4 regions of the Nocardia sp. NPDC051030 genome follow, and region 1 is predicted to be linked to each of the others. Evidence: riboswitches for the same ligand, from Rfam matches in the RefSeq annotation. Region 1 holds a riboswitch; each other region holds the start of a gene.
What was found. A riboswitch is a leader RNA that binds a small molecule or an ion and turns the genes downstream of it on or off. The one in region 1 is predicted to bind S-adenosylmethionine.

Region 1 (7,714 bases):
AACCGAGGGTCGCGACCGGGTATTCCACATGCTGTTATTCCACGTGACTGGTCACCCGCTCGAGTTTGTGTGAACGTCCGAGCCCGTTCCGGCACCTGATAGCGGACAATTGGCCCGTGACCACCTCCAGCGAAACACCGGTTCTGTCCTACCTGACCGATATGGACGGCGTCCTGGTGCACGAGAACCACCTGGTGCCCGGGGCCGACCAATTCCTCGCCGAACTGCGCGATAACGAGATCCCGTTCCTGGTGCTCACCAATAACTCCATCTACACCGCACGCGATCTGCAGGCCCGGCTCAAGCACACCGGCCTCGACATCCCCGTCGACTCCATCTGGACCTCGGCGCTCGCGACCGCCACCTTCCTGCGGGACCAGCGACCCAATGGAACCGCCTATGTCGTGGGCGAATCCGGGCTCACCACCGCCCTGCACGAAATCGGCTACGTACTCACCGACAGCAACCCCGACTACGTGGTGCTCGGCGAAACCCGCACCTACTCCTTCGAGGCCATCACCACCGCCATCCGGCTCATTTCGGCGGGCGCGCGCTTCATCGCCACCAACCCGGACGCCACCGGCCCCTCCCGTGAAGGCATCCTCCCCGCCACCGGCTCCGTCGCCGCGCTCATCACCCGTGCCACCGGCAAGGACCCGTACTACGTGGGCAAGCCGAACCCGCTCATGATGCGCTCGGCCCTGCGCCGCATCGGTGCGCACTCGCAGTCCACCGTCATGATCGGCGACCGCATGGACACCGACGTCATCTCCGGTCTGGAGGCCGGCATGCGCACCATCCTGGTCACCACCGGCATCTCCACCCAGGCCACCATGGAGCAGTACCCCTACCGCCCCACCCGCGTCCTGCAATCGGTCGCCGAACTCGTCGGCCGGACCAAGGACCCGTTCGCCGAATAGCCCGCGCTCAAACGGATTCGATCGCCTCCAGCGCGGCCGACAATTCGGTCAGCGCATCCGCGAAGCGCGCGAGCCGTTCGATGCCGAGCTTCGCCGTGAGTTTCGCGGCCATCTCGGCGTGCTGCGGATCGATGCGCCGGAGCGCGTCGTGACCGGCCTCGGTGATGGCCACCAGCTTGGCGCGCTTATGCGCCGGGTTCGGGCGGTATTCGGCTAATCCCTTGTCCACCAGCAGATCCGCGATGCGCTGCACGCTCTGACGGGTAATGCCCATCTCGCGGGCGACACCGGCCACCGGCAGTGGCTCGCGCAGCACCGCCCCGAGCACCTGCCACCAAGCCGCGGTGATACCGGCGGGGCGCGCCAGTTCCTCTGCGATCGCGAGGAACTGGCCGTTCAACTTGAACGAGGTGATAGCGGCCGTGCTGAACAACTCCGGTTCGGTGCGGGTCATCTCACCTCCTGTGCGCCGAGGCCCGCATACTGCGAGCGATTCTCCCTCATTGCTCGCCGGACTCCGCCGCCCGCTTCTTCTCGTACTCGTCGAGCGCGTAGAAACCGGCGGGATCGTTGTGCCCGTACAGGCGGTACCAGGCCTCGAGCACGTGCGGTTCGTACATGTCCAGCTTGGCGAAGATCTCGCGCGCGAACTCGACCGGCATGGTGCCGCTGCCGGTGATCAGGTCACCGTCGGTGACCGCAGGCTCGTACACGAACTTTTCGCCGCCCGAATATCCGCTGAAGGCAAGGTATTCCGCCGCATTGCTGGTGTGCGAGCGATCGTCCAGCAGACCCGCCTTCGCGAGACCGAAGGTCGCGCCGCAGATGGCGGCCACCGGCACCCCGGCCGCGAGGAATCCCTCGGCCTTGCGGGCGAACGGGGCCAATTCGCCGCTCTCCCAGGTGTCCGCGCCCGGCAAGATCAGCATGGCGCTGTCGGCGGGCGACAGTTCATCGAGCAGAACATCCGTCGCGACCCGCAGGCCGCCCATCGAAGTCACCGGATCCGCGCTGATGCCAACCGTTTTGACCTGCCAGTTTCCCAGCTCACGCTGCCACAGTCGGCGATGGATGTAGGCCGTCGCGTAGCCGACCTCCCAGTCGGAGTAGGTGTCGAAGATGGCCAGGTGCACTGTTTTCATCATGACAGCATCCTGTCATATTTGACAGCATGCTGTCAATGACAGTCCAGACCCCTTCCCGGATACGACAACGGGGCCGGAACCGTCGATGACGGTCCGGCCCCGCAGGGGTCGTCATGAATTCAGCTCAGCGCACCCGCGAGGTCGCCGAGCAGGTCCTCGATGTCTTCCAGGCCGATCGAGATGCGGACCACGCCATCCGTAATACCCACGGCCGCACGGCCTTCCGGGCCCATGGCGCGGTGGGTGGTGGTGGCAGGATGAGTGATCAGGGTCTTCGAATCACCAAGGTTGTTGGAGATATCGATGATTCGGAGACCATTGAGCACCTCGAAGGCGCGCTTCTTGGCCTCGTCCGGGGCCGCCTTCAGCTCGAAGGTGACCACGGTGCCGCCGCCCGACATCTGCTGCTGCGCAAGGTCATACTGCGGATGCGACTTCAGGAACGGGTACTTCACCCACGACACCGCCGGGTGCTGTTCCAGGAACTCGGCGACCTTCAGCGCGGACTCGTTGGATTGACGCACGCGCAACGGCATGGTCTCCAAACCCTTGAGTAGCGTCCAGGCATTGAAGGGGCTCAAGGCCGGACCCGTATGGCGCATAAGGTTTTTCACCGGGCCGTCGATGTACTCCTGCGAGCCGAGGATCGCGCCGCCGAGGACTCGGCCCTGACCGTCGATGTGCTTGGTGCCCGAGTAGACCAGAACATCCGCGCCGAGGTCGAAGCCGCGCTGCAGCAGCGGGGTGGCGAAGACATTGTCCAGCACCACCTTCGCGCCCGCGGCATGCGCGAGCTCGGTGACCCGGCGGACATCCACCAGGGACTGCATCGGGTTGGACGGGGTCTCGAAGAACACGGCCTGAGTGGGGACGGACAGCGCCGCTTCCCACTCGTCCAGGTTCTCGCCGTCGACGAAGACGGTCTCCACGCCCCAGCGCGGCAGGATCTCATTGCAGACCACGAAGCAGGAGCCGAACAGGCTGCGCGCCGCGACCAGGCGATCACCGGTGCCGAGCAGAGCGGCCAGCGCGGTGAACACCGCGGACATGCCACTCGCCGTGGCGAAGCAAGCCTCCGCGCCATCGATCAGGCGCAGCCGCTCCTCGAACATGGCGACCGTCGGATTCCCGTAGCGGGAGTAGACGAAATGCTCGATATCGCCGGTGAAGGAAGCCTCGGCCGCCTCGGCACTTTCGTAGACGAAGCCGGAAGACAGGTAGAGGGCCTCGGAGGTCTCCTCGAAGCCGGAACGCCGCAGGCCGCCACGCACGGCCTGAGTCGCCGGGCCGACACCCTCGGGAAGCGGCTTGTCGAATGCGCCACCGGTGATCATGACTGCCTCCAATTCGAGCTAGGGCTGTGCGCGTTCGAGCCAGAGCCGTGCGCGCTCACGACTGCCGCCAGGGCAGGCCGTCCGCTCGCCAGCCGGTGCTGCCGCGATGCCCCTGCGCGTCCAGTGCGCCTTCGAAGCCCTCGACCACATTGAACGACGGCGCGAAGCCGACGGCCGTCGCGGCGGTGGCCGCGCCGATGGATCGCTGGCCGGAGCGGCAGATGAAGATGACGGGCGCGTCCGAACCGGCATCGCGGTCGGTCAGCGCCTGCTTCAACTGGTCGGCGAATCGGGCATTGGGGGTGCCGGTGGTGTCCACCCATTCGATGAGGGCGGTGGGCCGGCCGATGCCGCTGGTGTCGGGCACGCCGACGAAACGCCATTCGGCTTCGGTGCGCACATCGACCAGCACCGCATCCGGATTGTCGCGCAACAGTTCCCACGCCTGCTTCGGCGTCAGGTCACCCGCGTAGCTCACTTGTACCTCCTGTGAATCCGCACTTGCCGCATCGCTGTTCGATGCGTGGCCAGGTCGTCACCCGGAGCACCCCACCGCGGAGGAGGGTTGCCGACCAGCGAGCCGGGGCTTGCCACTGGTACTCATGACCTGGGTTGAGATTGACCGAGCGGGGGCCCCGGTGTCAAACCCTTCTCCCAGACCCTGGAACGCGCGCGCGGGCACGATCAGGCCGGAGCGGGGCTACCCGGCATTGCAGACCAGCCAGGTGTTGTCGGTCTTGGTGAAGTGCCAGGTCGAGGTGTTTTCCCGGCCGTCGGCGCGGACGGTGACCGCGGCGGTGGCCTTATCGCCGTCGATGGTGGTGTCGGTGACCTTGACGAGGTCGAACTTCTGGCCGGTCTGATCCGGGATATTCAGCGGCGAGCGCTTGTCGTCGAACCCGGGACACGCGGTGGCCTTGTCGAATCTGTCGGTGCCGCTGCCGGACTCGGTGAAGTTGCGGGCGGCGATGGCCAGTCGATTGGAATCTGTGAGATTCTTCTCAGCCGGTGACACCAGCGCGGCGATCACGATTCCGATGACCACCAGCACGATGACGCCCGCCGCCACCAGAAACGGCAACATGGTCCGGGTTTCGCCCTGGTCGATCCGTTCCGGCTTCTCCTCGACGTCGCTCATGGGTAGATCATGCCTGGTCGGCGCGGGTGTAAAGAGGCCGACACCGGCTTGCGCCGGAGATGGGCAGTCGCACAGTTCACCTACTCGGCGCGGGCGGGTGTCCACCTCACCGATAGAATCGGCACAATTCCCGCGCGGAAGCGGGAATAGCCATACCGTGCAGCAACGCTGCAGCGTCGGGGGTTCCGGCTCCGGAGCACCACCCCGAGGCGAGGGCGTCAACTTAGCCTAAGCTAAGAAACGACGGCTGAGTACGACGACAAGTAGTTTCGACCCAAAGGGTGCGCGTAAGAATGACCGAACAGAGTGCAGTCTCCGATCAGCACAACGGTGCAGCGACCCGCCCGCTCCGCATTGCGATCGTGGGCGCAGGCCCGGCCGGTATCTACGCCGCCGATGCGTTGATGAAGTCCGATGCCGACGTGAGCATCGACCTCTACGAGCGGATGCCCGCACCGTTCGGTCTCATCCGCTACGGCGTCGCACCGGATCACCCGCGCATCAAGGGCATCATCACCGCCCTGCACAAGGTCCTCGACAAGCCGCAGGTCCGCCTGCTCGGCAATATCGACTACGGCGTCGACATCACCCTCGAAGACCTGCGCGGCTTCTACGACGCGGTCATCTTCTCCACCGGTGCCAATGCGGACCGCGCGCTGGAGATCAAGGGCATCGACCTCGACGGCAGCTACGGCGCCGCCGACTTCGTCTCCTGGTACGACGGCCACCCGGACGTGCCGCGCAACTGGCCCCTCGAGGCCGAGAAGGTCGCGGTCCTGGGCGTCGGCAATGTCGCGCTCGATGTGGCCCGCGTGCTCGCCAAGACCGGCGACGAACTGCTCCCCACCGAGATCCCGCCGAACGTCTACGAAGGCCTCCGGGGCAATAAGGCCCTCGAAGTGCACGTATTCGGCCGCCGCGGTCCCGCTCAAGCCAAGTTCACGCCCCTCGAGCTGCGCGAACTCGACCACTCGCCGACCATCGAGGTCATTGTCGACCCCGAGGACATCGACTACGACGAGGGCTCCGAAGCGGCACGCCGTCATTCGAAGCAGGTCGACATGATCTGCAACACCCTCGAGCAGTGGGCAATTCGCGACGTCGGCAACCGCCCGCACAAGCTGTACCTGCACTTCTTCGAGAACCCGGCCGAACTGCTGGGCAATGAGGACGGCAAGGTCATCGGCCTGCGCACCGAGCGCACCTCCCTGGATGGCACCGGAAACGTCAAGGGCACCGGCGAATTCAAGGACTGGGACGTGCAGGCTGTGTACCGCGCGGTCGGCTACCTGTCGCAGAACATCCCCTCCCTGCCCTTCGACGAGCAGGCGGGGACCGTGCCCAACGAGGCCGGACGCGTGCTCGCGAACGAGGACGCCGACGGCGCGGACCGCTACCTGCCGCAGACCTACGTCACCGGCTGGATCAAGCGCGGCCCGGTCGGCCTCATCGGCCACACCAAGGGCGACGCCAACGAGACCGTGGCCTGCCTGCTCGATGACGCCGCGAACTTCACCCCGGCCGCCAACCCGGAACTCGACGCCGTCACCGCGTTCCTCGAGGCGAAGGGCGTCCCGTTCACCACCTGGGCCGGTTGGTACCGCCTCGACGCGCACGAGCGCGCCCTGGGCGAGCCGGAGGGCCGCGAGCGGGTCAAGGTCGTCGAGCGCGAGGACATGCTCCGCGCGAGCGAACCGGACAAGGTTTAACACCCCACCTGACCTGGCCGAATCCACCAGGCGGACAAGGCCATCCACACTTGTCACCGTTGTGAGGCATGCTAGATCACGTGTTCGATGCCCATGTCCACATTCTCGATCCGCGGTTCCCGCTGATCGAGAATGAGGGTTACCTGCCCGACCCCTTCACCATCGCCGACTATCGGCGGCGCATGCGGCGCTTCCATATCGACGGTGGTGCGGTGGTCAGCGGGTCCTTCCAGGGCACCGATCAGACCTGGCTCAAGGCCGCCCTCGCCGAATTGGGCGAGGGCTGGGTCGGCGTCACCAATCTGCATGTGGACGCCTCCGACGCCGAGATCATGGACCTGCACCGGGCGGGCGTGCGCGCGCTGCGGTTCAATCTCAAGCGCGGCGGCGGCGATATCGTCGGCCTCACCATGCTGGCCCTGCGCGCCTACGAACTGGCCCGCTGGCATGTGGAGCTCTATATCGACGGATCCATGCTGGGCTCCCTCGAACCCGTCATCACCAAACTCCCGACCCTCGCCATCGACCACATGGGCATGAGCGACGACTGCCTGCCCTACCTGCTGAACCTGGTCGATCGCGGGGCCAAGGTGAAGGCCTCCGGCTTCGGCCGGGTCTCCATGGATGTCGGTCTCGCCCTGCGCAAGATCCACACCGTGAATCCCGAAGCCCTCATGTTCGGCTCCGACCTGCCCGGCACGCGCGCGGGACGCCCGTTCCAGGACGCCGATATCGATGTGATCGCCGATGCCGTGGGTGGAGATCTGCACAAGGTCCTCGAGGACAATGCGCGCGCCTATTATGGCCTCCCCGTCAAGGAACGCACCTTCGAAGACCCGCATCCGACGCTGCCCATGTTCCGGGCACAGCCGTCCGTCGAGGCACCTACCCTGCGGCTGCACCGCTCGGAACTACCCAAGCCGCCCCCGGACACACTCCCCTTGCCGGTCATCAAGCCAGGCAAGCCGCGTCCACCCCGCGATACTCGGGATCAGCACCGCCGCAATCGTTTCGGCTAGATCGCGAGCGCCGCGATCAGCCAGACGCCGGACGCGAGCAGTGCGCCCAGCAGCTCGATCAGCATGGACAGGCCGACGCCTTTGAGTGCGTGCACCGTCGACTGCCACGCGGCTTGATGCTGTTTGATCCGCTGGAATTCCGAAAGGTACACGCCCAGTACGAATCCCAGGAACAGCCCGACCACCGGAATCACGAAGAACCCGATGATCCCGAGCAGCGCGCCGAGCAGCAGCGACCGATTCGGGACGCCCGCTTCCTTCAGTTTCCGGCCCGGCCAGGTGTATTTGATGACTCCGCTGATCACCAGAAGCGTTGCGCAGAGGGCGAAGGCGATCCAGGCGGACGCCCCGCCGGTCATGATCGCCCACACCAGGATCGCGGCGGCGATCAACACCACCCCCGGCAGGATCGGCACGATGACGCCCAGCAGGCCGATCAGAATCGCGAG
Region 2 (7,714 bases), on a different contig from region 1:
TGGCCACACCCGAATCCTCGGCGTCGACCTGATGCAGCGCGGTGGCCTGCATGGACACGAACAGTCCGCCCATGCCGAGCGCGATCAATGCCATGGCAGGCAGCACACTGCCCGCGTAGCCGTCACCGAAGCTCAGGCGCGACAGATACAGCAGACCCGCCGCACCCAGGACCGCACCGGTGATCATGATCGGGCGCGGACCCAGCTTCGGCAGCAGCGCGCTGGTGATACCGGCGGAGATGGCGATGCCGACCGGGAAGGGCAGGAACGCCACGCCCGCCTTGAGCGCCGTCCAGCCGAGCGTGATCTGCAGGTAGTAGCTCATATTGATGAACATGGCGAACATGGCGATCGGCACCAGCAGCGCCACCAGGAACGAGCCACCCCGATTGATCTCGCCCGGAATGCGCAGCGGCAGTAGCGGATTCGCGGACCGATACTCGATCGCCACGAAGGCCGCGAGCAATGCCGCACCGGCGATCAACAGTCCGAGCGTGCTGCCCGCCGTCCAACCGGCCTCGGCGGCGCGGCTGAATCCGTAGACCACGGAGACCAGGCCGAGCGTCACGGTGATCGCACCGGGCAGGTCGTAACCACCGGTCCGGGCGGTCGGGACGTCCTTGATCACGAAGGCCATGGCACCGAGGAACGCCACCAGCGCGATCGGCGCATTGACCAGCAGGCACCAGCGCCAGTCGGCGTATTCGGTGAGCGCGCCACCCGCGATCAAGCCGATGGCCGCGCCACCCGCCGAGACACCGGCGAACACTCCGAATGCCCGTGCACGTTCCTTGGCTTCGGTGAAGGTCACCGACACCAGGGACAGCGCGGCCGGTGCGAGCAGCGCCGCGAACGCACCCTGCAAACCGCGGCCCGCGAACAGCTGCGCGCCATTCTGCGCGAGCCCCGCGAGAGCCGAGGCGGCGGCGAAGCCGACCAGGCCGATCAGGAAGATGCGGCGGCGGCCGAGGTAGTCGGCGAGCCGTCCGCCGAGCAGCAGCAGGCCGCCGAAGATCAGCGTGTAGGCGGTGAGCACCCACTGCTTATTGCCATCGCTGATGCCCAGGTCCTGCTGGGCGAAGGGCAGCGAGATGGTCACGATGGTGGCATCGAGCACCACCATCAGCTGGGCCAGGGCGAGTACGCCCAGCGCCCACCAGCGCGCATTGCCGCGCTGTCTGTCGTCGATTTCTGATTCGGGAAAAGTCACAGTCCCGGCGGTCATGTCGTCTCCTCTGTGGACGCTTCCGGACACCCGAGAACCATCCTGGCACTGCCAGACATTTGGCGTCAAGAGAAAAATGTCGCACTCAGACAGTTGGCGGCTCAAGTCACATTTTGCGGGTTTCGCGATATGATGAGCCCATGTCCGAGTCGTCAACGAATGCCGACCTGCTCGAACGCCAACGCCTCGGGCTACGCGAACGCAAGAAGCAGCAAACCCGGGAACGCATCATCGACGTGGCGTTGCACCTGTGCGAGACACAGGGTTTCGACGCCACCACCGTCGAGCAGATCGCCGATGCCGCCGATGTCTCACCGCGCACGGTGAACCGGTACTTCGAGAGCAAAGAAGACATCGTCATCGCGCCGATCACCGAATGGTCGGCCGTGATCGCGGAAAACCTGCGCGCCCAGCCCATCACCGGCAATGAGATGCGGGCACTGCTCGATTCCTTCCTCAGCTTCGTGGACGACGTCGTCGACGACGGAGCGGCACCACGGTTCACCTGGTTCCAGCAGATGCAGAACATCATTCGCACCAGCCCGGCGGTCCGCGCCGCCAGCCTCGATGCCGCCGAACACAAGATGCGGCAGATGTCGACCGTGCTGGGCGAACGCATGGGCAGCGATCCGGACGGACTGGCGGTGCGACTCATCCTCGGCACCTGGCACACCATCATGCGAGTCGGCACCGAATGCGAGACCGAGGCCGGTCCGCCCGATTGCGTGATGAGCTCGGCGCGCGGCATGGCCGATGCCGTGGTCAGGGCGTATCACGAATTCGCCCGGGTCTGCGCCGCGCCCATTGTGGCCGACCCCACCTCGGAAGCGGCCGCTACTCCCCGTTAGAATCCCGAACAGGTCAAGAGCATCAGCGATAAGCCCCGGCTCGCTGATCGGCAACCCTCCAGCTGCGGTGGGGTGCTCCGGGTGAGGACCGGGCGCTCGAAGGACGAGCGCAAGCGCACTGTAGGAGGCCACCGAAATGTGTTGTTGTCGAAGCCTATTCGCCTTCAGATAACCTCAAATTCCGCCTATCGGCGACCTTTTCTTGGAGCACGACATGAGTGACTCGACCGCGCCCGCCGCAACCCCGGCGAGTGGGGAAATCGATCCGGCCGCCTGGTCTTTCGAGACCTTGCAGATTCACGCCGGACAGTCCCCCGATGCCGGCACCGGCGCCCGCGCCCTGCCCATCTACCAGACCACGTCGTACGCGTTCCGCGACACCGATCACGCCGCCGCGCTCTTCGGACTCGCCGAGCCGGGCAATATCTACACCCGCATCATGAACCCCACCCAGGACGTGGTGGAGCAGCGCATCGCCGCGCTCGAAGGCGGTGTGGCCGCACTGCTGCTGGCCTCCGGGCAGGCCGCGGAAACCTACGCCATCCTGAATCTGGCCGAGGCCGGGGATCACATCGTCTCCAGCCCGCACCTGTACGGCGGCACCTACAACCTCTTCCACTACTCGCTGCCCAAGCTGGGTATCGAGGTCAGTTTCGTCGAGGATCCGGACGATCTGGCGCAGTGGCAGGCGGCTATCCGGCCGAATACCAAGGCTTTCTACGGTGAGACGATCGCCAATCCGAGCAGCTCGGTGCTGGATATCCCGGGCATCTCGGGTGTCGCGCATGCGGCGGGCGTGCCGCTGATCGTGGACAACACGGTCGCCACCCCATACCTGATCCAGCCGCTGAAGCAGGGTGCGGACATCGTCGTGCATTCGGCGACCAAGTATCTGGGCGGGCACGGTTCGGCGGTCGCGGGCGTGATCGTGGATGGCGGCGCGTTCGATTGGACCGTCACCGACGCCGACGGCAAGTCGCGGTTCCCGGGCTTCACCACCGCGGATCCCAGCTACCACGGTGTGGTGTTCGCCGATCTGGGCGCGCCCGCGTATGCGCTCAAGGCGCGCGTGCAGCTGCTGCGCGATCTGGGTGCGGCCGTCTCGCCGTTCAATGCCTTCCTGATCAGCCAGGGCATCGAGACGCTGAGCCTGCGGATCGAGCGGCACGTGGCGAACGCGCAGGCGGTCGCGGAGTTCCTGAGCGAGCAGCCGGGCGTCGAATCGGTGTTCTACGCCGGGCTCCCGGGCTCGCCCTGGTTCGAGCGTGGCAAACAACTGGCTCCCAAGGGTGTCGGCGCGATCGTGTCCTTCGAACTGGCCGGCGGTGTCGATGCGGGCAAGAAGTTCGTGGACGCACTGGTGCTGCACAGCCATGTCGCTAACATCGGGGATGTGCGCTCGCTCGTCATCCACCCGGCCTCCACCACGCATTCCCAGCTGACCCCGGAAGAACAGCTCGCTTCCGGTGTCACGCCTGGTCTCGTGCGTTTGGCCGTCGGTATCGAGGGCATCGACGACATTCTGGCCGATCTGCGCTCCGGACTGACGGCGGCGGCAAGTTGACCGTGAACATCGAATCGAGCACCTCCCGTCCGGCCGCGGAAGTCCTGCTTCCGCCGCCGGACGGGACGCTCGGCAGCATTTCCATCGGGGCCGTGCGGCTGGAGAACGGCGCGGTCATCCCGGACGTCACGCTCGCCGTGCAGCGGTGGGGCGAACTCTCCGCGAACGCCGACAATGTGGTGCTGGTCGAGCATGCGCTGACCGGTGACTCGCATGTGGTCGGTGCCGCGGACGTGCATCACCCCCAGCCCGGCTGGTGGGACGGCATTGTCGGTGAGGGCGCGGCCATCGACACCCGCGAATGGTGCGTGATCGCCACGAACGTGCTCGGCGGCTGCAAGGGCAGCACCGGGCCCTCGTCGCTGGCGGCGGATGGAAAGGCTTGGGGCACACGGTTTCCCGAGATCTCCATCCGGGACCAGGTGACGGCCGAGGCCAAGTTGTTCGATCTGCTCGGCATCGACCGCCTGACCGCCGTCGTGGGCGGCTCCATGGGCGGCATGCGGGTCCTGGAATGGATGGTCGGCCATCCCGAACGCGTCGGCGCGGCCCTGGTGCTCGCCGTCGGCGCACGCGCGACCGCCGATCAGATCGGCACCCAGACCACCCAGATCGCCGCCATCCAGTCCGATCCGGACTGGCAGGGCGGCAACTATCACGGCACCGGCCGCGCGCCGATGACCGGCATGGGCATTGCCCGGCGGATCGCGCACCTGACCTATCGCACCGAATTCGAGCTCGACCATCGGTTCGAGAATCACGGGCAGGGCGATGAGAACCCGTGGGAGGGCGGCCGTTACGCGGTGCAGTCCTATCTGGAGTATCAGGCGGACAAGCTTTGTTCGCGTTTCGACCCGGCCACCTACGTCCTACTCACCGAGGCCATGAACCGGCATGACGTGGGTCGCGGACGCGGCGGCGTCGAGGCGGCCCTCGCGGCCACGCCGGTGCCCTGTGTGATCGGCGGCGTCGACTCCGATCGGCTGTACCCGCTGCGCACGCAGGCCGAGCTGGCCGAATTGCTGCCCGGTTGTAAGGGCCTCGAGATCGTCCGCTCGCGCGACGGCCACGACGGCTTCCTCACCGAGACCGAAGCGGTCGGCAAACTCATGGTCGAGACGATGGAACTGGCTCGCGCGGTGCGTGCCGCCCGGCGCTGACGGGCGGCCGCTCGGAACTTCGGCGGATGTCCGTCCGGACCATGGACGGAGATCCGCCGAGCCAGGTTACACACCGTCGCATGTCGGGCCTGTTTCGTCCGAAATACCCTGACCCGCTGCTGATTTCGTTCCGATGACACCTCCGTAACGGTGGCCCCGGAATCCGTGTGCTTCGCGTTTCCCGACCGTAATGTGTGCACCATGACGTCCGCATTCGATGACATGGATCTTCGCGATCTGGTCGACCTACTATCCCCGGAAGAGCAGCGCGAACTCCGTCCCGCCGTGCTGCGCGTACTCGAACGCCTCCCCGACCAGGAGGTCTTACGCCGCGAACTCGGGCGTCGCCTGACGGTCTAGGTCACGCCGAGGCTGCTGATGGTCGCGGCCAGCGCAATGATCGCGACCCCGAGCACGGTCAGCCAGACCACGTCGAAAGTCTTACCCCGAACCGCCAGCAATCCGGCCCGATCTGTCGGCAGCAGCATCCGCAATGCTGCCGCCAGCAATGTCGCACCCCCGAAGAAGAACGTCCCCCGCCGCCACCGATCCCACGCCAGGAACACCACCGCCACCACCATCACCACGGCGACCAGCACAATCGGCAGATTCTCCCGGAAGAACGCTCCGGAGCGACTGGTGCGGCTCTCGGGCGCGGCATGGGCTGGACTCACGCGCCGAGTCTAACGGCCGGGTCACGAACAGTACGGTTCTCTTGTTCTGAGATGCTGGACCGCGTGTTCCATCTGGTGTTCTTCGAACCGCGCATCCCGCCCAATACCGGCAACGCCATCCGGCTCGCCGCCGGTACCGGCTGCGAACTCCATCTGATCGAACCCCTCGGCTTCGACCTATCCGAGCCGAAGCTACGCCGGGCCGGGTTGGACTACCACGACCTGGCCTCGGTCACCGTGCACGAGAATCTCTCCGCCGCCTGGGATTCCATCCAGCCCGAGCGAGTCTTCGCCTTCACCGCGGCCGCCACCACCCGCAACACCGACATCGCCTACCGCAAGGGCGACGTCTTCCTCTTCGGCCCCGAACCCACCGGCCTTCCGGAAGCGGTTCTCGCCGACCCCCGGGTAACGGACCGCCTCCGCATCCCCATGCTCCCCGGCCGCCGCTCCATGAACCTCTCCAACGCCGCCGCAGTCTCCGTCTACGAAGCCTGGCGGCAGTTGGGCTTCCCCGGCGCGGTATAGGTGACAGGCAGCCGTTCGAGAGGTCTACTGACACAAGGCGCATGAGAAATCCGGACGAAACCGTCCTTGCTGCGCAAACTCAGGAGGCTGCGGACATGGGGAAATACCCTGATGACGTGTCCATTCCACACATCGAACGGCCCGAACTCCCGGAGTACATGTCTTGGGAGGAACTCGAACGACTTCCGGAAGAGATCGCGGAGCAGATCGAGCTATGGAACGGCCGGGTGGTCTGGGTTCGGCGGGGCCCCTCCCCGCACCAGAGGTTCATGCGCCGACTGGCCAACGCATTGGAGCGTTGCGCGCAAAAGTCGATGGCAGAGCGTACAGAGCTGTGCTGGCAGGTGGATGCCGAGAACAACGTCTTCTTCGGACAAAGCGGAAAGTCCGACTTTATGACGCCGGATTTCCTGGTGTTTCAATGTCTTCCGTCTACGCTTCAAGACATTCGCGCCACCGATGTCCTCCTGGTTGGTGAGGTGCTGTCACCCTCCAACACGGAGCCCGATATGGAAGCGAAGAAGAACCGCTACGCGAGCGCTGGGATTCCGTGGTACTGGGAAGCTCGTCTGGATCTGAACGGACCCGCCATATCGACCATCAGAGCGTACGCGCTCGCGCTCGAACTCGAACGTGGTCACTTGGTCGAGGGAGTGCGCCCACTACGCCCCGCCAATTACGTTCTCGCAGGTGAGTGGTCGCCCGCAGAAACCGATGGCGTCGAGTTCGACTTTCCGTTCTCGATTCGTATTCCATGGGCTGAACTCGAGTACTGAAATCAGTCGTCGATCTCGAAGCGTTTGAAGCGGGAGGTGGCTCCGGCGGTGACGCGGACGGCGGATTTGGGGACGCCATAGTGGTCGGCGAGGAGTTCGCAGGCTGCCTTGTTGGCTTTGCCTTCTACGGCGGGGGCGCGGACGTAGAGCTGGAGGGTGCCGTCTTCGAGGGTTTCGACGAGTGGACCCTTCTTGCTGTTCGGCTTGATCGTTGCCCGGACTACGGTCACGCGCTGCTCCCTTCTCGTCGGGAACATTGTCCCGGGGTCATCGGAAGTCTCGGGAGCGGGCCTCTATTCGGAGGTCGAGGCGTTGGAGGTGTTCGGCTACTACGGTGACTGCGCCTTCGGCGTTTTGGACTCGGCCTCGGATGAGGAGGGCGGGGGCGGATTGGGCGAGGCGGCGGTAGCGGGCCCAGAGGCCTACCGAGCAGACGACATTGATCATGCCGGTTTCGTCTTCCAGGTTGAGGAAGGTGACGCCGCCTGCGGTGGCGGGGCGTTGGCGGTGGGTTACCGCACCGCCTACGAGAACTCTTGTGCCGTCGCGGATTCCGAGGAGGTGGGCGGCGGGGATTACGCCGAGGGCATCCAGGCGGGGGCGGAGGAATTCGGTGGGGTAGCTGTCGGGGGTGACGCCGGTGGCCCAGACGTCCGCTGCCGCCAGTTCGAGTTTGCTCATGCCGGGGAGGGCGGGGGCGTCGGTGGCCGCACCGGTGCCGGGGAGGCGGTCGGGGCGTTCGCCTGCAGCGGCTCCGGCGGCCCAGAGGGCTTGGCGGCGGGTGATGCCGAGGCTGCCGAGGGCACCGGCGGTGGCCAGCGATTCCGCTTGCGGGACAGTCAATTCCACGCGGCCGGTGAGATCCAGGAATGAAGTATAGGGGCCGGGCATGCGGGCGGTGACGATCTGCTCGGCCAGTTCGGTGCCGATGTGACGGAC
Region 3 (7,714 bases), on a different contig from region 1:
TGCGCCCAATTCCGGAGCCTGCGAATTCCGGGTAATGCGGCGTGCAGGTCATTGACGTCGACCAGTTGATCCTGGCCGTCACGATCGAAACGGTCCGGTTGCAGTCCGGACCCGGTGCCGGGTTGTGGCACGGTTCCCACTGAAGAATTAGCCATGGTGTCGGGCATGGCCCGAGCCTAACCTTTTCGAGCCCGCCGCGTGACCCGCGTCACGGCCCTCCCGCGCGAATGGGATGATCGGTGCATGGTGAGCCGCAAACTGTGTATTGCGCAGGAGCCCGACGCCGACGCCCTGCTTTCCACGGATGATTTCGCCCTTTTGGTGGGTATGACCCTGGATCAGCAGTTTCCGATGGAGCATGCCTTCCGCGGGCCGCAGAAGATCGCCGATCGGATGGGCGGATTCGATATCCGCAAGATAGCGGCCGCGGATCCGGAGGAATTCGAGGAACTGGCCGCGACGCCGCCCGCCATCCATCGTTATGGGCGGTCCATGGGGCGGCGGGTGCAAGAGCTGGCGCGGTACATCGTCGAGAACTACGACGGCGAGACCTCGGGGTTATGGACGGTGGGTGATCCGGACGGCAAGGAAGTGCTGAAGCGGTTGAAGGCGCTGCCGGGATTCGGGGATCAGAAGGCGCGAATCTTCTTGGCGCTCTTGGGTAAACAGGAAGGTTTGCAAGCGAAGGGCTGGCGGGAAGCCGCGGGCGCTTACGGCGAGGATGGCTCGCGGCGGTCGGTGGCGGATGTGACGGACGCGGAATCCCTCACGCAGGTAAGGGAATTCAAGAAGCAGGCGAAGGCGGCCGCTAAGACGAAGTAGGGTGCCCGGCTTGTCTGGATCGAATCAAGCTGGTTTTTAACCTCCAATATCCTGTGAGTTTGCTTAATGCTTGCCGCGTTCAGTTCGTACCCCAGCGGGAAGCAGTACCTAATGAAGATGAGGAAATTCGCAGGCGTTGCGGCGCTCGTGATCACGGCGCTGGGCGCGGCGACGGGCACCGCAGGCGCGGCTCCGGCCGCCGCCGATAACAGCCCGATCAACTACACAGCCACCACCACCGAGACCAATACGGTCATCCGCACCGATGCGGGTTCGCTCGTGGTCGAGGGCGGCGTTTTCAAGGTCAAGGCTGCCAATGGCACCACCGTCGCCGGAACCGAATTGAAGTTCCGCGTCGATGAATTCGAGTTCCCGATCGCGGCCGAGATCAAGGATCACACCGCGACTTTGACCCCGCAGTTCGACGCGGAGCACGCGGTCTACAAGCCGGTCGCTCAGGAAGTCGCCCTGCCCTACGAGAACGTGGCCCCCTGGAAGTCCGAGTACGACCGTGAGCTGGCCGCCTGGAACCGCTTGACCAGCACCATTTCCGCGGGTGCGACCATCGGCACCCTGGTCGGTGGCATCGGCGGCGCAGGCCTCGGTTGCCTCATCGGTTTCGGTGTCGCGGGTGTCGCGACGGCTCCGCTGGCGGCTCTGTTCGGTGCGGGCCCGATCGTCGGTTGCATCGGTGGCGCGGCTGCCTTCGGTTTCCTGGGCACCCTGGCGGGCCAGCTGTTCGTCACCGCGCCGGTCGCCATTCTGGCTGCCGTGCAGTACTTCACCACCGTCAATCAGCCTTTCGTGGCGGCCAAGTAATTCCATTCGGCACGAAATCGAGGGTGCCGCGCCAGAGTTCATCGGTGCGGCACCCTCGATCTATGTTCTGTTCGTTTGACCAGGATTCGATCCTCAGGTTCCACCCTGCGGAATCACCTGATGAGGAATCGAACTCCATGCTGTCTAAGAAAATGGCCGCCAGTGCCGCGATGATGATCGCTGCCGTCGGTATCGCCGCGGGCACCGCGGGCGCGGCCCCCATCGCCGACGACAACGGCGTGATCAACTACTCCGCCACCGCCACCGAGACCAACACCATCATCCGCACAGATGCCGGTTCGATGGTTGTCGACAATGGCATCTTCAAGATCAAGGCCGCCGATGGCACCGTCGTCGCCGGTACCGAGCTGAAGTTCAATGTCGATGACTTCCAGTTCCCGATCGCGGCCGAGATCAAGGATCACGTCGCGACCCTGACTCCCGAGTTCAATATGGAGAAGGCCGTCTACAAGCCGGTCGCTCAGGAGATCAACCTCCCGTTCGAGAACTCCGCTCCGTGGAAGTCGGATTACGACCGTGAGCAGGCCGCCTGGAAGCGCATGACGGACACCATCTCCATGGGCGCCACCATCGCGACCCTGGTCGGCGGCATCGGCGGCGCGGCCGTCGGTTGCGTCATCGGCTTCGGTGTCGCGGGTGTCGCTTCGGCTCCACTGGCCGCCCTGTTCGGTGCGGGCCCGATTCTCGGCTGCCTCGGTGGCGCGGCTGCCGTCGCCTTCCTGGGCACCCTTGCGGGTCAGCTGTTCATCACCGCCCCCGTCGCGATCGCCGCGGCGTACAACTACTTCACCACCATCAACCAGCCGACCCTCCAGACGTCGGCCAAGTAATTCCGCGAAACTCGCGGGGACAGATGAACCCGCTCGGTCCTTGGGACCGGGCGGGTTCGTCTATTTCGGCTGGGGGCGTTGGGATCGCGCTGAGCCGAACCCTGTCCCGCCCCGCACCGGCCTGCTGTCCTGGATGGGATGCCCGGCGCGGGTGCCGGGGGAGCGGAAGGTCCGGTTATGGGTGAGCTCACGGTGATCCACGGCGAGACGGCGGCGTTGACGCCCGTCGACGGCACGGATCTGCGGAAGACGTTCGGGCACTTTCCGTCCGGAGTGGTGGCGGTGTGTGCCCGGATCGGCGGCGTGCCGCACGGTTTGGTGGTGAGCACCTTCGTGCCGGTGTCGCTGGATCCGCCGCTGGTGTCCATCTGTGTGCAGTACTCGTCGGAGACTTGGCCGCGCCTGGAGCAGGCCAGCCGCCTCGGTTTGAGCCTGCTCGGCAGCGATCAGCAGGAGGCTGCACGCACTTTGAGTTCGCGTTCCGGCGATCGCTTCCGCAATGTCGGCCTGCACACCGGCAATGGCAATGCGGCCTTCGTGGCCGGTGCGACGACCTGGCTGGAAGCCTCGGTCTACGAGCAGGTTCCGGCGGGTGATCATGCGGTGGTGCTGCTGCGCGTGCACCGGCTGAGCACGCATCCCGGCACGGAACCGCTGGTATTCCACCGCAGCTCTTTCCGCGCTCTCGACAACCCCCCCGAGGCGCGCGAGGTAGCAAGTTGATCTCGCGCGGTATTCCCCGGGGCGGCAATTGAATTCACGCTGATCGTGAGGGGCGACACTCGCCCCGCCGCTTCGTATCGTCTTCTTCACCATCCAGAGCGACCGAGAGACCTGGCTCGCAGACGTCGCAGCAACCCCCTGACCTTAGGTGCGGGTGCTACCGCCAGGACCGATGGAGGACGAATCCATGAGCATCCTCGCAGCGGGCCCCGAGCAGTCGGCGGCGGCCGGCTCCATAACCGAAGTAGACGACGACGGTGCGCTGCCCGTCGCCCGCACCCGCCATCCGTGGCGGTGGGTGACGAGCGGCATCGCGTTGGTGCTGGTCGCGCAGTTCGTGCACGGCCTGGTCACCAATCCCGGCTGGGACTGGTCCACTTTCGCGCAGTACATCACCGCCTCGTCGGTGCTGGCGGCCTTGAAGGTGACCTTGGAGTTGACGCTGTGGGGTACCCTGCTGGGCTTCTTCATCGGCATCTGGCTGGCCATCGGCCGACTGTCCAGTAATCCTGTGCTGCAAGTGATTTCGTGGGTCTACATCTGGGCCTTCCGATCCATTCCGCTGATCGTGCAGCTGCTGTTCTGGTTCAACCTGGCCTACCTGTACAAGACTCTGGCGCTGGGCATTCCGTTCGGACCGGAGCTGGTGCGGTTCGAAACCAATGGCGTGCTCAGTGGATTCACCGCGGCCGTCATCGGTTTGGCGCTGCATCAGGCCGCGTATTCGGCGGAAATCATTCGCGCGGGCATCATCTCGGTGGATCAGGGCCAGTGGGAGGCCGCCAAGGCGCTCGGCCTGCCGTGGCGCAAGCAGTTCTTCACGATCATCGCGCCGCAGGCCATGCGCGGCATTCTGCCGAATGCCGCGAATGAGGTGATCAGCCTGTTCAAGGGCACCTCGATCGTCTCGACCATGGCCATCGCGGAGCTGTTCTACCAGGTACAGGTGATCTTCGGCCGCAATGGCCGGGTGGTGCCGCTGCTCATGGTGGCCACGGCCTGGTACATCCTGCTCACGACCGTGCTGACGATCATTCAGTACTACATCGAACGTCACTTCGCGAAGGGCAGCGTGCGGAACCTGCCGCCGACGCCGTGGCAGCGAGTCCGTGGCAGCTTTGCCGATATCCGATCGAAGGCGGCGGCACGATGAGCGAATTCGCGGTCGAATTGCGCGGTATCCGAAAGTCTTTCGGCACCCACGAGGTGCTGAGCGGGGTCGACCTGGCGGTGCGTCCCGGTGAGGTCACCGTCATTCTCGGCCCCTCCGGTTCCGGCAAGTCCACGCTGCTGCGCACCATCAACCATCTGGAGAAGGTGGACGCCGGAATCGTCCGCGTGGGCGGCGAGCTGGTCGGCTACCGGCGCAAGGGCAATCGCCTGCACGAGCTGCCGGAGCGGGAAATCCTGCGGCAGCGTTCGCGCATCGGATTCGTCTTCCAGAACTTCAATCTCTTCCCGCATCTGACGGTCCGCGAGAATGTGGCGCTCGCTCCGATCGCTGCGCAGGGCCGCCACAAGGCCGAGGCGCATGCGGAGGCCTTCGAGTTGCTCACCCGAGTCGGCTTGGCGGACAAGGCGGATGAGCATCCGCGCCGATTGTCCGGCGGTCAGCAGCAGCGGGTGGCGATCGCCCGAGCCCTTGCTCTGCGGCCCGAGGTGGTGTTGTTCGACGAGCCCACGTCGGCGCTCGACCCGGAGCTGGTCGGTGAGGTCCTGGATGTGATCCGGGAGCTGGCCCGCGGCGGCGCGACCCTGGTCATCGTCACCCACGAGGTCGGCTTCGCCCGCGAGATCGCCGACACCATCGTGCTCATGGACGCGGGCCGCATCGTCGAACAGGGCCCGCCGCATCAAGTGCTGGACGCTCCCGCGCATCCGCGCACCAAAGCTTTTCTCGCGCACGTCCTTTGACGCGCGCCTATTTCGAGGTAAGGAACCACATCTCATGTCCAAGGCAAGCCGTCGCAGACGGATCGCGGCCCTGACCGCATTGGCGGTCCTGAGTCTGTTCGCGAGTGGCTGCGGCAAGGGCGACGGCGGTGCCGACACCTTGAAGACCGTGAACGGCCTGACCTACGACCTGTCCCCGGAGCAGACCGGCCGCGTGCACGCCGAGAAGGTGGATGCCATTGCGGCACAGGTGCCGTCCGCCATTCGCGAGCGCGGCACGCTGATCGTCACCGGCACCGTCGGCGCGACGCCGCCGCTGGGTTTCTACGCCACCGACGACCGCACCGTTGTCGGCTCCGAGGTGGACTTCGGCAACCTGATCGGCGACATCCTGGGTCTGAAGGTCGAGCGGCGGAACGCCGACTGGGCACAGAACTTCGTGAAGATCGATTCGGGTGAGGTCGACGTCTTCATCTCCAATGTGACGGTCACCGAGGAGCGCAAGGAGAAGTTCGACTTCGCGACCTACCGGCTGGACAATATCGCCCTCGAGGTTCCGAAGAACGCCGATTGGACCTTCCAGGACCGTAAGTCGGTGGCGGGCAAGCGGATCGGCGTCACGGCGGGCACCAACCAGGAGCAATTGCTGGTGAAGTGGAACGAGGACAATATCGCCGAGGGACTGCCCAAGGCGGATCTCACCTACTACCAGCAGGCCAGCGACTACTACCTGGCGTTGTCCTCCGGCCGTATCGACGGCTACCTGGGCCCCAACCCGTCGGCGCAGTATCACGTCGCGTCGGTGGGCCAGTCCAAGGTGCTGACCACCCTCTCCGGCGCGGGCGATGTGCTCCAGGCCGAGATCGGTGTTCTCACCCGCAAGGACAACGGCCTGGTCGGGGCCTTGCAGCAGGCCGTCCAGTACGCCATCGACCACGGCACCTACCAGAAGGTCCTGGACCGCTGGGGCCTGAGCAGCGAAGCCGTCAAGCAGTCGCAGATCAACCCGCCCGGCCTGCCGAAGAAGAAGGGCTGAGCGCATGAAGTTCCTGCAACTCACCCTCATCACGCACACCCCCGACCCGGTCACCGGCGTCACCGAATCCCCGCGACAGCGACTGCGGCGGGTCATCGACAGTGCCCGCCTGGCCGAGGAACTCGGCTATGACGGTTTCGCGGTGGGGGAGCGGCACGAGGACCCGTTCATCTCGGCCGCCCCGCCCGTGGTGCTCAGCCATATCGCCGCCGTGACCGACCGCATCGCGTTGTTCACCGGTGTCACCACGCTGAGCCTGCTGGACCCGGTCCGCGCCTTCGAGGATTACTCGACCCTCGACAATCTGTCCGATGGCCGCCTCGAAATCATTATCGGCAAGGGCAATGGCGCGGCGCAGGCGCAACTGTTCCACGTCACCACCGACGATCAGTGGGACCGCAATCGTGAAGGCTACGAACTTTTCCGGCAGTTGTGGGAGAGCGATAGCGTCACCTGGAGCGGCCGCTTCCGGCCCTCACTGACCGAGGCCAAGGCCTTGCCGCGCCCGCTGCAACCGCGCCTGCGCATCTGGCACGGCAGCGCCACCAGTCACGAATCCGCGGATTACGCGGCGCAGCACGGGGATCCGCTGTTCTCCGCGAATGTCACCAATCCGGTGGAACCGTACGCGGAGCTGGTCGCCCACTATCGCGAACGCTGGGAGGCCTACGGGCACGATCCGGCGGAGGCGCTGGTCGGTGCGGGTACCGCCGGATTCCTGGTCACCCGCGATTCCCAGGAGGCGGTGGATGCCTACCGCCCCATTTTCGAGGCTCGCCAGGCGACCGCCCGAAAGTTCAATGTGCCCATCGTCTTCGACACCGTCGAGGATTTCGTCGAGCGCTCCTCCGCGCTGATCGGCAGTCCACAGCAGGTCCTCGACAAGCTGCACCGCTACCACGAGCGGCTCGGCCACGAGGTGGTCCATTTCAGCGCGGACGGTGACGGGCGCACCGATAAACAGCACCGCGAAAGCCTCGAACTGTTCCAGGCGGAGGTGGCTCCCGAGCTGCGCCGCCGCATTCCGAGCCGTCCGCTCGGTGCAGCTCGCTACCCCTCCGGAGATCCCCAGTGAGAAGTCCCGTCCTTGCCGCCGCGAAGCGACCCGTCGCCCTGGTGGGCGCGCTCGCCGCCACGTTCACGCTCGCCGCTTGCGGCAGTGACTCGGGCGGTGCCGAGAATGCCGGTCCGCCGCAGCCCGGCGGCACCCTGCGCTACGGCCTGTCGACCGCCCCGACCTGCTCCGATCCGGCGCAGTCGAGCACGAATCAGACCATCTATGTGACCCGCCAGGTGGTGGACTCACTGGTCGATCAGGACCCGGAGACCGGGGTGATCAAGCCGTGGCTGGCCGACAGCTGGTTCGTCAGCGCGGACGCGAAGTCGTTCACCTTCCACTTGAAGGACGGCATCACCTTCAGTGACGGCACCCCGCTCACCGCAGACTCGGTGCGCAAGAACTTCGACGCCACCCTCGCTCTGGGCGGTGCGAAGGCTCCCCTCGCGGTGAGCTATCTGGCCGGATACACCGGCAGCACGGTGGTCGATCCGCGCACGGTGCGAGTGGACT
Region 4 (7,714 bases), on a different contig from region 1:
CCACCTTCATCGACAATGCGCTGTCCCAGCATCAGGAGTTGTGGGCGGCGGGCGGCCATCCGAACACGATCTTCCGCACCACCTTCGGCGAGCTGGTGCGGATCACGGCCGGACTGGCCATCGATGTGGACTGAGAGCGAGATTCTGCACAGCGGGGAATAACCGGGCGCTCGACCACGTAGGTTCGGAACGTGACCGATTCTCCGACGCCCGGTGCCGAGCTAGACGTGCCCGACGATTTGAGCGGTATCACCGCCCAGCAATATCGCGCCGCCATGCGGCACTATCCCGCGGGCGTCACCGTGGTCACGCTCGATTCGGAGCAGGGCCCGGTCGGATTCACCGCCACGTCCTTCGCCTCGCTCTCGGCACAGCCACCGCTGATCTCGTTCAATATCGCCGAGACCTCGTCCAGCATCGCGGGCCTGCTGAAGGCCGAATCCCTGGTCGTGCATTTCCTGGGCGAACATCAGAAGCATCTGGCCCAACGGTTCAGCCGGTCCGCCGAGGAGCGTTTCAGCGATCGCTCGCTGTGGACCACGATCGAAACCGGCGAACCAGTGCTGCACGGCACCCCGATCTGGGTACGCGCGAGCGTGCACCAGCTGATTCCGGTCGGTGATCACACCCTGGTCATCGGCCTGGTGACGCGCGTGTACGACAACACCGACGAGGCACCCGCGGCCGGACCGCTGGTCTATTACAACGGCGCGTATCACCGCGCCGAGATCGCCGACTGACGCCTTTCAGGCCGCCGAGGCGGCCGTCCCGATCCCCAGCGCCGCGAGAATGGCCGCGCTCGCCTGTTCCAGGCGGGCCCGCATGCGGGGATTGCGCAGCAGCGCCACCGCGCGCGAGGCCGCCAATGCCACCAGCACCATTTCGCTTGCGGCAATGGTGGATTCGATCGCGCCGAGGGTCAGCGTGTTCGCGAACGTCACATGCGTCAGGAATTGCGGCAGCACCGCGAGGTAGAACAACCCCACCTTCGGGTTGAAAATGCAGGACAGCAATCCAGCAGCGAATGCAGAGCGAACCGATGATTCATGCGCTCGCGTGATCTCGGAATCGAGGGAGGATTCACTCTCGCGCCGGGACTTGCGATGCGCGAGCAGCGCACGAATCCCCAGGTACACCAGGTAGATTCCGCCGATCACCTTCAGCGTGCGGTACGCCGTGGCCGACTGCTCCAGCAGCGCCGCCACACCCGCCGCGACCACCACCGCCCACACCAGCCCGCCGAGCGAGGACCCGAATGCCGCCGCAATGGCGGGACGTCGCCCGGCCACCGCGAACTTCAACACCAGAAATGTATCCGGACCAGGTGTGACGGACAGCAGCACGCACAACCCGATAAAGCTCAGCAGCAGCGAAATACTCACTCAACCATGGCAACCCACGGGGAGCCCGGAGCGCAACCGCCCGGTGCCTATTTCGCCCGGTGCCTATTTCGCCCGGTGCCTATTTCGCGAAAAGCCGTCGGCCCTCCCCTGACGACTGTGTCCGATGAACACCGAAGGGCCGACGGCTTTCCTGGGCTTACAGACCGAGATTCAGTTCCGCGCGCTGAATTCCGAGCCCAGTTCACGGAACACCTCGGTGTTCATCGTGAACGCGAGCCGCGCCTCGTCGAGCACTCGATCGACCTCCGGACCTTCAATGGGAAGCTGGTCCAGGCTCTCTCGGTACTCGCGCTTGAACGCGGCCGGATTGGTGATGCCGTCGAAGACGTAGAAGCGGACGCCGTCGCCCTTCTTGGGCAGGTCCCACAGCTTCTCGGCGGTGCCGCGAATGACCTGGCCGCCGGAGAGATCGCCCAGGTAGCGGGTGTAGTGGTGCACGACGTAACCGGCGGGCCAGTCCTGCGCGACCTCGTCGATGCGGGCGGCGTAGGCGGCGGTGGACGGCAGCGCGGTCAGTTCGTCGCGCCAGTTCTCGCCGCCGAGGTAGGCGAGGTCGGCCTCGAGCGCGGCCAGGCGGTCCAGTTCCGGGCGCACGAACGGCCCGGCGACCGGGTCGGAATCGAGTGCGGCGGAATGCTTTTCGAGGGCGTCGTAGACGAACCAGAGCTGCGCGGTGTAGCGGTAGAAGGCTTTGACGCCGAGTTGCCCGGTGAGCAGGTCGCGCATGAAGGTGGAGTGTTCGGCCTCGTTGTGCTGCTGCTCCGTCGCGGTGCGAATGAGCGTCGAGAACGGCGTGCTGGTCTCCAACATGGGTGCAACCTCGTTTCAACTCCCGGGGGCACCACTATGGCTACCCTAACCTCCTCTAAACCGTACGCTCCAGCAACGATCTCGCGATTCGAACTTTGCGGTCCACCCGATCCAACTTTCGGATGATTTTCGGGGCCAGGTTGACAACCCCCGGACGAATCTGCCAGTCTCGGAAACGGTCATGAGTACCAGCGTCAAGCCCCGGCTCGCTGGTCGGCAACCCTCCTCCGCGGTGGGGTGCTCCGGGTGACGACCAGGCCGCATGCCCAAACCGGGCGCGGCAAGCGCGGACTCTCGATCACCATTTCTGATCGCGTGTCCCAATAGCCGACGGGATTTCGTGATGACTGCTTTCGCCGACCAGACCTGTGCCGCTCTCGCCAAGGTTTCCGGATGTGATCTCCAGGTGCCCCTCGTCCAGGGCGGCACCACCACCTACGCCAACTTCGACTACGCCGCCAGCGCCCCCGCATTGCAGCAGGTCACCGACCGGGTCGCCGAGCTGCTGCCGTTCTACGCCAGCGTGCACCGCGGCGCGGGCTACGCCTCCCGGGTCTCCACCGACTGCTACGAATCCGCGCGCGGTTCGGTCTCCCGCTTCCTGAATGCGGCCGATGACCAGGTCGTCGTCTTCACCCGCAACACCACCGACTCGCTGAACCTGCTCGCCTCCTGCGTGCCCGGCGACACCGTGGTGCTGGACGTGGAGCATCACGCCAACTTCCTGCCGTGGACCCGCAATGGCCGCCGCGTGGTGCCGATCGCCGACACCATCGAGGAGACCATCCAGCGCGTCGTCGCCGAACTGTGCACCAAACCCGCTGCGCTGCTCGCGGTTACCGGCGCCTCGAATGTGACCGGCGAACTGCTCCCGCTGGAGCGCCTGGCCTGGATCGCGCACCAGTGCGGCACCCGCATCCTGGTCGACGCCGCCCAGCTGGCCCCGCACCGCCGCATCGATCTGCAGACCGCCGGCATCGACTACCTGGCCTTCTCCGGCCACAAGGCGTACGCGCCGTTCGGTGCGGGCGTACTGGTCGGCCGTCGGGACTGGCTGGACAAGGCCGAGCCGTACCTGGCCGGTGGCGGCGCGGTCCGCTCGGTCACCGCGGACGGTGTCGAGTGGGCCTCGGCCCCGCAGCGCCACGAGGCCGGATCCCCGAACGTCCTCGGCGTGGCCGCCCTCGCCGCCGCCTGTGACGCCCTCGCCGGATTCGACCAGACGACAGTGCTCGAGCACGAGCAGTACCTCACCCACCGCCTGCGCTACGGCCTGAAAACCGTTCCGGGCGTGAACTTCCTGCGCATCTTCCGGGACAGCACCGACGCCGTCGGCATCGTCGCCTTCACCGTGGACGGCTTCGAGCCCGCCCAGGTAGCCGCCTACCTCTCGGCCGAACACGGCATCGGCGTACGCGACGGCCGCTTCTGTGCGCACCCCTTGCTCGCCCGCCTGGGCGTCGACTCCGCCCTGCGCGCCAGCATCGGCCTGGGCAGCACCGCCGCCGACGTGGACCGCCTCATCGACGCCATCTCGACGCTGGTCGAGAACGGCCCGACCTGGAATTACGCCCGCACCGAAGGCCACTGGAACCCGGTCCCCGAGACCCGCCCGTTCAACAGCGGCGACTCGGGTGCGGCACCCTGCGGCTTCTAAAACACCAAGTAGCGGGCCGCCAGTTCCTCGACGAACGGGTCATCGTCCGCGACAGCGTTCAGCAGATCGAGATCGTCCTGCACCGAAACCTGCCGCGTATCTTCCTGTTCCGGGTCCGGCGGCCCGTCCTCGGCCAGCTGACGCAGCAGCTTCGCGCGCACGCGGTCCTTCAGCGAATCGCTCATATTTCAGAGCATGCCACTTGATCACACCGGCGCGAGCCAACTCCCCCACGCCGTATTGCGGAACACCGTGAATACAAGGAGAAAGGCGAGGGTGACCCACAGCGCCGACCGCGGCAGCACCTTCGGTAGTCGCGGAATCGGCCCGCCCCGCCAGCCCTGCACCACCCAGTTGCCCCACCAGGCAAGGAAACCCAGCAGCAGCGGCACCAGCAGAATATTGCTGTGCACGGCGTCGAGGATCCGCCCGTCGGTGAGATTGTGCAGGCCGCGCAGGCCGCCACAGCCGGGGCACCAGTATCCGGTCATCTCATAGAACGGGCACACGCCCCAGGATCCCGACTCGTGCGGATCCCGAATGTGCAGCAGCACCAGGCCTCCGGCCACCACGCCGCCCGCGAGCAGCGGCAAGCCAGCGCTCAGCCAGCGCGGGCGAGCGGGGGTTTGGATCGGAGGCACTGCCGTGGTGTCCACGAGCATCAACGGTAGCCGGGCCCCGCCCGACCTGCCAGGCACCTCATTCATCGAACCGGAGCATTCATCGAACCGGTGCGCGCTCGACGACGGGCGCGGTGAGCATTCCCGCGAGCATGTCGATGATCTCGACCCAGGCCGACACATCCCCGGCACTCACGCGTCCCGCTTCCACCGCCCGTTCATGATCGGCTAGCAGAGCGAACAGCGCGGTGGTCAGCGCCCGCAGCCGCCGCACGCGCAGTCGCGGTGGCAGTTCGGTGAGCTCGCGGTCGAGTCGCTGCATGATCACCCGGACCGAGGTGCGGCGTTCGCTGTCGAGATTGGCGGCGTCGGTGACCGACGGATGGGTGTGGATCTGTTCGAGAAACCGTGCGTAATGGTTGATTCCGTGCCGCTCGCTCAGCTCGAACATGGGGATGACCAGGGCCTCCAGGAGCCCGTGCACCTCCTCGTTCTCCCCCGAACCCGCCTGTTCGGCAAGCAGTTCCAGCCGCCGCACCTCGAGGGTCGCCATCCGATGCTCGACCACGGCCTCGATCAGCCCGTCCCGCGAGCCGAAGTGGTATTGGATCGCGGAGTTGTTCCGCTGTCCCGCGGCCGCCGCGATATCGCGCAGCGGCACGGCCTGACCACGCTCGGCGATCAACTGTTCCGCCGCGAGGATGATTCGCTCCCGCGCCTCCGTCACTCCCACAGCAAGAACTGTAGCCGCTCACCTGGGGTTAAAGAACAAGTCCTTGACAGTTAAGAGCCATATCTTAAATATGACTTGTGACTGCAATCACCTAGAAGGACTTTTAGCGATGATCCTGGACACCTTCCGACTGGACGGCCGCGTGGCCGTCGTGACCGGCGCGGGCCGCGGCATCGGCGCAGCCACCGCGCTCGCCCTCGCCGAAGCGGGGGCCGATGTCGCCCTGGCCGCCCGCACCCCCGCACAACTCGAGGAGGTCGCTGGAAAAATTCGCGCGCTGGGCCGCCGCGCCGTCACCGTCCCCTGCGATCTGTCGGATCTGTCGGCCGTCACCGCCTTCGCGGAGACCGCGGCCGCCGAACTGGGCCGCATCGATATCGTGGTCAACAATGTCGGCGGCACCATGCCGAACACCTTCCTGACTACCAGCGCCGAATTCCTCGAAGAGGCATTCCGTTTCAATGTGTCCACCGCGCACACCCTCACCCTGGCCGCGGTCCCGCACATGTTGAAGAACGATGGCGGCTCGGTCGTGAACATCTCCTCGATGATGGGCCGCTCCCCCGGCCGCGGCTTCCTCGCCTACGGCACCGCCAAGGCCGCCCTCGCGCATTGGACACGGCTGGCCGCCACCGACTTGTCCCCGCGCATCCGGGTGAACGCCATCGCGGTCGGCTCCGTGCTGACCTCGGCACTGGAAGTCGTTGCGCAGCAACCCGAAATCAAGAGCGCCATGGAGAACGCCACCCCGCTCAAGCGACTCGGCGAGCCGTGGGAGATCGCCGCCGCCATCGTCTACCTCAGCTCCGCGGCGGGCGGCTACCTCACCGGCAAGGTCCTCGAGGTCGACGGCGGCATCGCGGCCCCCAACCTCGACCTTCCCATCCCCGACCTGTAAACCGTTCTGCCACAGGAGCTTTCCATGACCTATCGCGTAGTCCAGTGGAGCACCGGCAATGTCGGGCGCCGCACCCTGCGATCCATCATCGCCCGCCCCGAACTGGAACTCGTCGGCGTCTGGGTGTCCAGCGCCGCGAAGGAAGGTAAGGACGCGGGCGAATTGGCCGGACTCGATATCGACACCGGCGTCACCGCGACCACCGACGCCGCCGCCCTGCTCGCCCTGAAACCGGACTGCATCGTCCACACCGCCATGGCCGACGACCGTCTCGCGGAGGCCGTGGAGGATCTGAAAACCTTCCTCCGCGCGGGCATCAATGTGGTCTCCAGCAGCCCCGTCTTCCTGCAATTCCCCTACGGCACCCTCCCCGACGAGGCCATCGCCCCCATTACCGAGGCCGCCGAAGCGGGCGGAGCCTCCCTCTGGGTGAACGGCATCGACCCCGGCTGGGCCAATGACTGGCTCCCCCTCCTGCTGTCCAGTGGTTCCGAACGCATAGACGCCATCGTCTGCTCGGAGATCATGGACTACTCCACCTACGACAACCCCAAGGTTCTCTTCGACATCATGGGCTTCGGCCGCGACCTCGAAGACCTCCCCCTGCTCCTGCAACCCGGCATCCTCACCCTCGCCTGGGGCAGCGTGATCCGCCAGCTGGCCGCCGCCCTGGACATCCAATTGGATTCCGTCACACAACATTTCGAACGGCTCCCCGCACCGGAACCGATCCAGGTGGGTGCCCACACCATCGCCGAGGGCACCGCCGCGGCCCTCCGATTCCAGGTGCACGGCGTCCGCGACGGCCGCGAAATCCTCACCCTCGAACACGTCACCCGCCTGCACCCCGACCTCGCCCCCGACTGGCCTCAACCGGCCGGAAAGGGTTGCTACCGAGTGGAAATCAAGGGCGAACCCGACTACACCCTCGACCTCCAGCTCTACAGCAACGGCGACCACGCCGAAGCGGGAATCGTGGGGACCGCGGCCCGCCTGGTCAGCGCCGTCCCCGCCGTGGTGCAGGCCCGCAACGGACTGCTCACCGCCATGGACCTGCCGCTCACCACGGGTCGCGGCCTGGTCTCCTAGCTCGTGACCGGTGCCGATCTCACAGTCCGCCGTGCTCTTCCACGGTTCCGGCGGAGAGGCAGCTGGCGTCGACCAGCGCGACGACCCGGCCTTCATGGGTGATCAACACCGGCCCGGAGTGGTCTCCGATCCGCTGAACAGCACCGCGCAGCGGCTCGGTGGTGCCCACGAACGGCAGCGGTGCTGCCAGGTGCGCACTCACCGGGTCGCCGTCGGGCGCGTCCGCCAGAGTGGCCGCGGTGACGGAACCGAGTATCTCGGCCACCACCGACGGCCCCGCCGCCGCACGCTGCAAGGCAACCGGCAGCCCCTCGGTCCCGTGCACGAGCTGCCTGGCTTCCGCGACCGTCAACCCCGACGGCAAGGTCACCGGCGCGGCGAGCTGGTCGACATCGCCCACGAGGTCACCGACCGTCGGCTCGGTGACCGCTGTGGTGAGCGGAAATCCCAAGGCCCCCAACCATGCATCGCTGAAGTACTTGGACAGATAAGCGCGCCCGGAAT

Region 2: it holds a riboswitch for S-adenosylmethionine, as region 1 does, so the genes downstream of both, AB0N05_RS22675 (bifunctional o-acetylhomoserine/o-acetylserine sulfhydrylase) here and AB0N05_RS18115 (rhodanese-like domain-containing protein) in region 1, are expected to answer to the same signal.
Region 3: it holds a riboswitch for S-adenosylmethionine, as region 1 does, so the genes downstream of both, AB0N05_RS27970 (amino acid ABC transporter permease) here and AB0N05_RS18115 (rhodanese-like domain-containing protein) in region 1, are expected to answer to the same signal.
Region 4: it holds a riboswitch for S-adenosylmethionine, as region 1 does, so the genes downstream of both, AB0N05_RS28810 (aminotransferase class V-fold PLP-dependent enzyme) here and AB0N05_RS18115 (rhodanese-like domain-containing protein) in region 1, are expected to answer to the same signal.

What each region holds. Positions count from the first base shown of each region.
Region 1 covers NZ_JBFBCD010000005.1:90,871-98,584, forward strand. Annotated here, with positions in the region: gene AB0N05_RS18095 (HAD-IIA family hydrolase) at 162-920, shown strand; gene AB0N05_RS18100 (helix-turn-helix domain-containing protein) at 928-1,374, opposite strand; gene AB0N05_RS18105 (type 1 glutamine amidotransferase family protein) at 1,421-2,065, opposite strand; gene AB0N05_RS18110 (O-succinylhomoserine sulfhydrylase) at 2,185-3,399, opposite strand; gene AB0N05_RS18115 (rhodanese-like domain-containing protein) at 3,455-3,877, opposite strand; SAM riboswitch class IV at 3,892-4,007, opposite strand; gene AB0N05_RS18120 (DUF4878 domain-containing protein) at 4,100-4,537, opposite strand; gene AB0N05_RS18125 (FAD-dependent oxidoreductase) at 4,831-6,246, shown strand; gene AB0N05_RS18130 (amidohydrolase family protein) at 6,327-7,265, shown strand; gene AB0N05_RS18135 (DUF456 domain-containing protein) at 7,262-7,714, opposite strand, start outside.
Region 2 covers NZ_JBFBCD010000006.1:420,363-428,076, reverse strand. Annotated here, with positions in the region: gene AB0N05_RS22685 (MFS transporter) at 1-1,225, opposite strand, end outside; gene AB0N05_RS22680 (TetR family transcriptional regulator) at 1,366-2,073, shown strand; SAM riboswitch class IV at 2,085-2,195, shown strand; gene AB0N05_RS22675 (bifunctional o-acetylhomoserine/o-acetylserine sulfhydrylase) at 2,288-3,637, shown strand; gene AB0N05_RS22670 (homoserine O-acetyltransferase) at 3,634-4,797, shown strand; gene AB0N05_RS22665 (hypothetical protein) at 4,999-5,157, shown strand; gene AB0N05_RS22660 (DUF3017 domain-containing protein) at 5,154-5,471, opposite strand; gene AB0N05_RS22655 (tRNA (cytidine(34)-2'-O)-methyltransferase) at 5,535-5,999, shown strand; gene AB0N05_RS22650 (Uma2 family endonuclease) at 6,158-6,775, shown strand; gene AB0N05_RS22645 (DUF167 domain-containing protein) at 6,778-7,032, opposite strand; gene AB0N05_RS22640 (error-prone DNA polymerase) at 7,043-7,714, opposite strand, start outside.
Region 3 covers NZ_JBFBCD010000009.1:845-8,558, forward strand. Annotated here, with positions in the region: gene AB0N05_RS27945 (methyltransferase domain-containing protein) at 1-167, opposite strand, end outside; gene AB0N05_RS27950 (HhH-GPD-type base excision DNA repair protein) at 247-822, shown strand; gene AB0N05_RS27955 (hypothetical protein) at 934-1,641, shown strand; gene AB0N05_RS27960 (hypothetical protein) at 1,779-2,492, shown strand; gene AB0N05_RS27965 (flavin reductase family protein) at 2,670-3,215, shown strand; SAM riboswitch class I at 3,302-3,394, shown strand; gene AB0N05_RS27970 (amino acid ABC transporter permease) at 3,403-4,368, shown strand; gene AB0N05_RS27975 (amino acid ABC transporter ATP-binding protein) at 4,365-5,129, shown strand; gene AB0N05_RS27980 (ABC transporter substrate-binding protein) at 5,164-6,144, shown strand; gene AB0N05_RS27985 (LLM class flavin-dependent oxidoreductase) at 6,149-7,219, shown strand; gene AB0N05_RS27990 (ABC transporter substrate-binding protein) at 7,216-7,714, shown strand, end outside.
Region 4 covers NZ_JBFBCD010000009.1:190,475-198,188, reverse strand. Annotated here, with positions in the region: gene AB0N05_RS28830 (YbaK/EbsC family protein) at 1-134, shown strand, start outside; gene AB0N05_RS28825 (flavin reductase family protein) at 192-740, shown strand; gene AB0N05_RS28820 (LysE family translocator) at 747-1,382, opposite strand; gene AB0N05_RS28815 (biliverdin-producing heme oxygenase) at 1,554-2,213, opposite strand; SAM riboswitch class IV at 2,391-2,506, shown strand; gene AB0N05_RS28810 (aminotransferase class V-fold PLP-dependent enzyme) at 2,557-3,870, shown strand; gene AB0N05_RS28805 (hypothetical protein) at 3,867-4,055, opposite strand; gene AB0N05_RS28800 (DUF2752 domain-containing protein) at 4,077-4,532, opposite strand; gene AB0N05_RS28795 (TetR family transcriptional regulator) at 4,591-5,223, opposite strand; gene AB0N05_RS28790 (SDR family oxidoreductase) at 5,333-6,121, shown strand; gene AB0N05_RS28785 (diacylglycerol kinase) at 6,146-7,210, shown strand; gene AB0N05_RS28780 (pyridoxal-phosphate dependent enzyme) at 7,230-7,714, opposite strand, start outside.